3 regions of the Arthrobacter sp. RT-1 genome follow, and region 3 is predicted to be linked to each of the others. Evidence: riboswitches for the same ligand, from Rfam matches in the RefSeq annotation. Region 3 holds a riboswitch; each other region holds the start of a gene.
The links. Region 3 has a riboswitch for cyclic di-AMP ahead of DXK94_RS05760 (C40 family peptidase). Riboswitches for the same ligand answer to the same signal wherever they lie in the genome.
Positions count from the first base shown of each region.

Region 1: it holds a riboswitch for cyclic di-AMP, as region 3 does, so the genes downstream of both, DXK94_RS21455 (hypothetical protein) here and DXK94_RS05760 (C40 family peptidase) in region 3, are expected to answer to the same signal.
Region 2: it holds a riboswitch for cyclic di-AMP, as region 3 does, so the genes downstream of both, DXK94_RS15955 (LysM domain-containing protein) here and DXK94_RS05760 (C40 family peptidase) in region 3, are expected to answer to the same signal.

Region 1 covers NZ_QRGQ01000036.1:8,133-10,393, forward strand. The annotation lists gene DXK94_RS17540 (YdeI/OmpD-associated family protein) at 1-235, opposite strand, end outside; gene DXK94_RS21455 (hypothetical protein) at 358-1,080, opposite strand; cyclic di-AMP (ydaO/yuaA leader) riboswitch at 1,084-1,246, opposite strand; gene DXK94_RS17550 (HAMP domain-containing sensor histidine kinase) at 1,341-2,261, opposite strand, start outside.
Region 2 covers NZ_QRGQ01000024.1:64,347-66,607, forward strand. The annotation lists gene DXK94_RS15950 (YdiU family protein) at 1-35, shown strand, start outside; gene DXK94_RS15955 (LysM domain-containing protein) at 124-978, opposite strand; cyclic di-AMP (ydaO/yuaA leader) riboswitch at 982-1,151, opposite strand; gene DXK94_RS15960 (hypothetical protein) at 1,336-2,261, opposite strand, start outside.
Region 3 covers NZ_QRGQ01000005.1:58,781-61,041, forward strand. The annotation lists gene DXK94_RS05755 (M23 family metallopeptidase) at 1-761, shown strand, start outside; cyclic di-AMP (ydaO/yuaA leader) riboswitch at 884-1,068, shown strand; gene DXK94_RS05760 (C40 family peptidase) at 1,139-1,825, shown strand; gene DXK94_RS05765 (NlpC/P60 family protein) at 1,985-2,261, shown strand, end outside.

The DNA.
Region 1 (2,261 bases), on a different contig from region 3:
CCAGCTCCACATCCACCGTTTCTCCAGCGGAGACCCCGGTGAACTCCCGGTTATGGGCGCTGAGGGAGATCATGTTCCGCCCGCCCATCGCCGCAATGCTGCTGCGGTAGCTCTTGCCGTTGATGGTCACCACCACCGGAGGCCGCCTGCCGGCCCCAAGCCCCTCCACAACATGCTCGGGAACCTCAATGCCGGTCTTATTGCCGCTGCCCTGGATGGTGGTGGTGAACTTCATGGTTCAAAATAAACCAGGCCCCGGACCGGCTTCAACACAAGGGCTTCAACAGAAGCGGCCCCCTTCAACGGAAGAGGGCCGCTTCAACAGACTGGTGCCGCTTCAACGGCGGCAGCGCAGGCTTAGTACCAGTTGTTGGCGTAGTGGAAGTTCAGCGCGCCGCACGGGGACTGGTAACGCTCCTGGATGTAGTTCAGGCCCCAGTTGATCTGCGTGCGGTAGTTGGTGAGGTAGTCGGCCCCGGCGCTCGCCATCTTCTCGGCGGGCAGGGACTGCACGATGCCGTAGGCGCCGCTGCTGGGGTTGGTGGCCGTGGTGGTCCAGTCCGATTCCTTGTCCCACAGCGTCACCAGGCACTGCATCTGGTCCGCGGCCCAGCCGTAGGATGCCAGCTGGCTGGCTGCGTAGGCCTGGGCACCTGCGGGGTCATTAACCGCGACGACGGGAGCCGGCTCGGGTGCCGGTGCCGGTGCGGGCGCGGGTTCAGGGGCGGGTGCCGGAGCAGGTTCAGCCGGAGCAGGCTCGGGTGCGGGGGCCGGTGCCGGCTCCGCGGCCTGGGGCACAACGTTGATCGCGGGGGGCGCGGGTGACTCGGCCGGGTTGGACCGGATCTCGCTCTTCTCGATGCTCATCTGCGCGTCCGAATCCGCTGTGGACTGGGCGCTTGATGAGACCGTGGTCATGGCATCGGTGGCCTGGCCTGCGGCGCCTACTCCGACCAGCAGCGCACAGGACGCTGCCAGGACTGCGGCACGCTGGCCAAAGGTGAAGTTCTTGCCTTCAGGGCGCTCCGCATTGCTGTCAGAGCCGTTTTTCGGGCGCGGTTTTACCGGGAATTTGAACATGATTGATCGCCTCTCACACCTGCGGAGTTAGCTGTCGGGTTCGGATGAGGGCATCCGGCCACACGGAAAGATCACGTGCTGGCTTAACCCCAGGGCGGTACATGCCCGGGACGGTGGGTCCCCCGCCTCTGCCTTGGTCAATCGGGGAGATCCGGGAAGTGGCAGAGCTTGGCGTCATCCGGATATGCGGTCCGAACGGGAACCGCACCCAATCGACGGTACAGGAGTGCAGCGCTTAAGTCACATTTAGGTAACGGAGATCACGACGACGGCGCGTCGTCTTGCCCCTGTTGCTGCAGGCGTGGAAGTTGCAGGGCGAACTCCGTATGGCCTGGCCGTGACGTCACCGTTACCCGGCCGCCGTGGGCTTCCACGATTGACTGCACGATGGACAGGCCCAGGCCGCTGGTGCCTTCGGCCGCGGAGCCTCCCGCCTGGTCTCCCGAGCCTTTCCGGGCCGCGTCTGCGCGGGTGAAGCGTGAAAAGACATGGTCCACGAATGCGGCAGGGATACCCCCGCCGTCGTCCCTTACCGTTACGATCGCCGCACCCTCGGGCGAGGTGCCGACGCCGGTCACCACTGTGGTGCCGGACGGTGTGTGCTTGCGGGCGTTGGAGAGCAGGTTCACCAGCACCTGGCGCAGCTGGGAGGCATCGCCGTTGACCACCACCGGCTCATCGGGCAGCTCAAGGCGCCAGGTGTGTCCGGGGGCCATCACCTTTTCGTCACTGACGCTCTCCACCACGAGCTGCGTGAGGTCCACCTCGGTGAGTTTCAGCGGTTGCCCCTCGTCCAGGCGGGCGAGCAGCAGCAGGTCCTCCACCAGCGCCGTCATCCGTTCGGACTGGCTCTGCACCCTGGCCAGCGACTTCTGGCCGTCCGGCGTGAAGTCCTCCGTCATCCGCATCAGCTCGGTGTAGCCGCGGATGGCGGTCAGCGGGGTCCGCAGCTCGTGGGACGCGTCCGCCACGAACTGCCGCACCTTGGTCTCGCTCTTCTGCCGTGCCTGCAGCGCACTGGCCACGTTGTCCAGCATGAGGTTCAGCGCATGGCCAACGCTGCCCACTTCCGTTCCGGGGTTGGAGTTCGACGGCGGCACCCGCACCGCCAGCGCCACCTCACCGGCGTCGAGCGGCAGCTGTGACACCCGGGTGGCCACCTCGGAGAGCTGTTCCAGCGG
Region 2 (2,261 bases), on a different contig from region 3:
ACTTCGGCACCTACATGACCTTCTGCGGTACGTAACCCGGAAGGGCCGGGAACGAGACAAGGGCGGCAGCCGGGATATCCCGGCTGCCGCCCTTGTCTGCGCTGCTTCGGTATGCGAGCGAAATTACGCTACGCGGACGAAGGAAGCTCCACTGAGCCAGCTAATGGAGTGGACCTCGGTCTTGAAGCCGTCAACGCCGCCGCTGACAACCTGGCCGTTGCCGGCGAAGACGCCCACGTGGCCGGCAGTGATCACCAGGTCACCCGGGGCGGGGGTGCCCACCACGGAGCCGTACTGGTAGAACTGGCCCGGGGCCAGGTCGCCCACGGACTTGCCAACGGCGCGGAGAGCCTTCTCCACCATGGCGGTGCAATCCTGCTGGACGCCGAGCTGGCCGTAGGCGTTGGCCAGGATGGCTGCGCCGGTGCCCGTTCCGGTGGCAACGGGAGCAGCCGGTGCCGGGGCCGGGGCCGGAGCGGGGGCGGTGGAGGCGTAGGAGATGTTCATGCCGGTGTTCGCGGGAGCTGATGCGGCCTGGACCGGAGCGGCGGCGGGTGCTGCGTATCCGGCGCCCGGGATGGTGATCTGGTCGCCCGGGTAGATGATGGTCGAGATGTCCAGCCCGTTGGCGGCGAGGACATCGTTGAGGCTGACGCCGTTGGCTGCCGAGATGGCGCCCAGGGTGTCACCGGAAACAACGGTGTGGACGTTGGCGGCGGCTGCTGCTGCGGGGGCGGCAACTGCGGCGGCGGGCGCCGAGTAGGCCTGGACGTTAGTGGCTTCGGTGCTGTCCGGGCCGGTCACGCCTGCATGGGCCGGAGCTCCGACGCCGAACGCAATGCCGGATGCAGCGGCAACTGCGAGGGCCGGGCGGCCGAGCGTCCGGGCCTGGGACTTGGCGGAAACAGCCAAACCCTGAAGCACGATCGAGCGGGCTGGAGTCGCGCGGTGACGGGCGGTGATGGAATTTTTTGACACGGTTGATCGCCTCTCCCATGCCTGCGGGGTGAGCTGTCGGGTTCGGGTTGGAGATACCCGGCCGAAAGCAACCCCGAACGGAACGAGGCGCTATCGACTTAACCCCAAGGCTTTGAAAAAGCCGCGGAAACTTGGTTCCCCCGTCCCTGCCAACAGGAAAGCGATTGAATCCCGTATCAGCGGCAGGGCTCGGCATGCTGAGGGGAATGTCCCGCTTGGGAGGGACACGTGAAAGACCATAACCCGCCCTGCAGCCGATTGTCACATTTGGATAACATACGAGGCCCTTCTCTCGGATTAAGCAATCGTCTTGACTGTCGGGCACGCTGCCGGGCTGACCTCGGCTGATAGCTTTTGTTAACCCTGCGCACAGGATCGCGTAACAAAGTCATAAAGTTGCGCACGTAACACCGCTCCTGCGGGAACGCGGATAGCTCCCTGCCGGGCGTCGACAGTGACCTGCAGAGGCAGCACAGTGCCCACCTTGTCCTCCGCAATGGCATGCGGGTCACAGCGGGCGGGGCGGATATGCAAGGGGAACTGACGGGGGACGTCACCCGCCGTGAGGGTGAGGTTTTCCGGCCAGGGATTCCGGGGCGCTTCGGCCAGCAGGGGAGTGCCGCCAATGCTCCGTATGGTCAGGGACCGGGCCGCCTGGTCCGGGTTTTTCCTATCTGCTGCCGGGTGCGGGGCCACCACAAGGTGGACGACGGCGGTGCGCGCGTCCGGCGCCACCTCCAGCTGCGTGCCCAGGCGGATGTCCGCCACGGCGGCTACTGCGGTGGCGAGGCAGAGTTCGCCATTGTTGCGCCGGAGGACCCCGAATGGATCAGAGGCGCTGAAGGTCAGTTGCCGCGGCCGGGACTGTCCGGGTGAGGTCACGAGGACGGTGGCCTTCGCCGTTTCCCCGTCCGGGGAGGGGCGCCCTTCGCATGTTGCAGCGGGAAGCGCCGCCGGCAGGCTTTTCGGCTGGCCGGGCGGCAGTTCGAGGTCATCCCCGGCGGGCATCCAGCTGATCGCTTCTTGAAAGAAGGCAGAGATGACTTCGGCCTGGATCAGCGTCACCGCAGCGTCTGACGTATTGGTGAGCTGCAGCTGGACCTCAGGCTTGCCATATTGGTCCCGCGACTGGTTTAGCTCGACAGCTATGGGTCCTTGCCCTGCTGTGGCAGTCGGTGTCTCCCCGGTAGTCTCCGGCGCCGGGGAGGATGTGCAGGCCGACGCTGCCTGTACCGTCGCCAGTGCTGCCGCCGCGGCCAGGACCCGCAGGCGGCGAGGGTGTG
Region 3 (2,261 bases):
TCGAAGTCATCCACACGGAGCGCCCCCGCGATCTCCACCGTGATGCGCGCCGCCGTCGGGGTCCCTTCCAGCAGATCACCGAGTTTGCCTCCGCCAGCGGCATCGGCCAAAAAGCCGGTATTGCCCTTGCTGCCACCGGCCTGGTGCTGACCGTGACTGTTCCGGCCACCAGCCCCGTGATGGCCACCGACGCCGCAGGCACACCTGTCGCTGCCTCGGCAGTTACGCCCCAGCCGGCTGTCACAGCCGAGGCGGGAGCCCAGATTGACTTCAGCCGCTCGGCGGTTGTCACGCAGGCTGACCCGGACGGCAAGCTTAAGCAGCTCCTCAGTGCCCAGTCTGCCGGCGCCGTCTCGAGCGCCGCTTCTGCCGGGAGCCTTGGTGCCCCGCTCGCCACCATGTCCACTGCATCCCCCTTCGGCTACCGTGTCAGCCCCATCACCGGCGGCTCGGGCGACTTCCACCGGGGCCAGGATTATGTGGCACAGTGCGGCACCTCCGTCCTCGCTGCTGCCACCGGCACCGTGACATTTGTTGGCTGGCACCAGTACGGCGGTGGAAACCGCGTTGTGGTGGACCACGGCAACGGCCTGGAGACCACCTACAACCACCTGTCGTCCTTCAATGTGACAGAAGGCCAGACGGTCTCCCGCGGCGACGTTGTCGCGTTGAGCGGGACCACCGGAGCTTCCACCGGCTGCCATCTCCACTTTGAGGTGCAGGTCAACGGCGAAGTTGTCGATCCCACGCGCTGGCTTTAGTCAAATGAGTGCAATGTCTCACTTGGGTGTTACCAGCCGTGACCTGAATGTGACATTGCTGCAAAACTCCTGTACCGTCTAACTCGCGTCAACTTTTCCGAAGTTGACGCTCTTGAGTGGATTGCCTAGCTCTGCCACCGCTCAAGGTCCGTTCGCATTTCATCGTCTGGCAGGGGCGGGGGAACCAATTCTGGCCTTCTTCATGAAGGCCTTGGGGTTAAGTCGCAAAGCTTCCTTGGAAGCCGCGCGGCCGGGTGACTCCCATCCGAATCCGACAGCTCACCTCGCAGGCATTGGGAGAGGCTACCTTCGTGTCTTCACGCCATAATTCTGCGCGCCACCGTGCACAAACGGTTCGTACCAACCCTTTGGATGCCATGTCCAAGGCTGTTAGTGCCAATGCCGGGACAGTAGGTCGCCAGGCAGCAGTTGTCGCAGCTGCTTCCGGTCTTGTTCTTGGTATGGGGCTGCCTGCCACTGCAGCGGACACCACCGCTGGTGTCTCCGCTTCCACCGAGTCGGGTTCCGCGCAGACCGCCCTTGCCGTCACCGCCGAGCCCACCGCGACCGTTTCCTTCGAGCGTCCCGTGGTGACCACCATCGCTGCGCCGAAGATCGAGCCGGTCCGTGCCCAGTCCACCGACGCCGACGAAGCCGACGCCGACGATGATTCAGCTGCGGCCACCACTGCATCCACCGCAGAAAAGGCAGTGGCGGCGGCCAGCTCAGCAGCCACCTCCGGCCTCGCGGCCATCGCCTACACCGGCATCGGGAGCCCCTACGTCTGGGGCGGCACCACCCCCAACGGCTGGGACTGCTCAGGCTTCACCCAGTGGGTCTACGCCCAGGCCGGCATCAGCATCCCGCGCGTCAACGCCTGGACGGCCATGACACCCACCTCCACCCCGCAGCCGGGCGACCTGGTCATGCAGAATGGCGGCGCACACGTGGGCATCTACGTTGGCAACGGCATGATGATCAGCGCCCTCAACCCTTCCCAGGGCACGCTGCTGCACTCCGTGGCCGCCACCGGAACCTCCTCCTTCTACACCCTGGGCAAATAGTTCTTGGGAGCTTCGGCCCCGGGAACTATTTCTTTGCCCCCTGTTTTTCGCTAGATCACACATCCCCGTTCGGGGCGCGCCGACATACCCCCAAGATGCCGGCGCGTCCAAAACTCTCGGGCTGCCCACAGGCCCCGAGGAAATCGAAAGAGAGAACTGATGACTACTCGTGCTACCGCACGGCACCGCGCCGAGGTCACCAAAACCAACTCAATCGCCGTCATTGCCAAGGCTGTCGGCGATAACGCAGGCGGCGTGGGCCGCCAGGCCGCGGTTATTGCCGCCGCTTCCGGCCTGGTCCTGACCAGCGGCATTGCAGCCAACGCTGCTGATGCCAACATCCAGCGGGACTCCGCTTCCGCCTCGACGCTGGAAGTCGAGTCCGCTGTTGAAGCCCCCATCTCCGCGGCTTCCACCATCGCCATCACCTACGAAA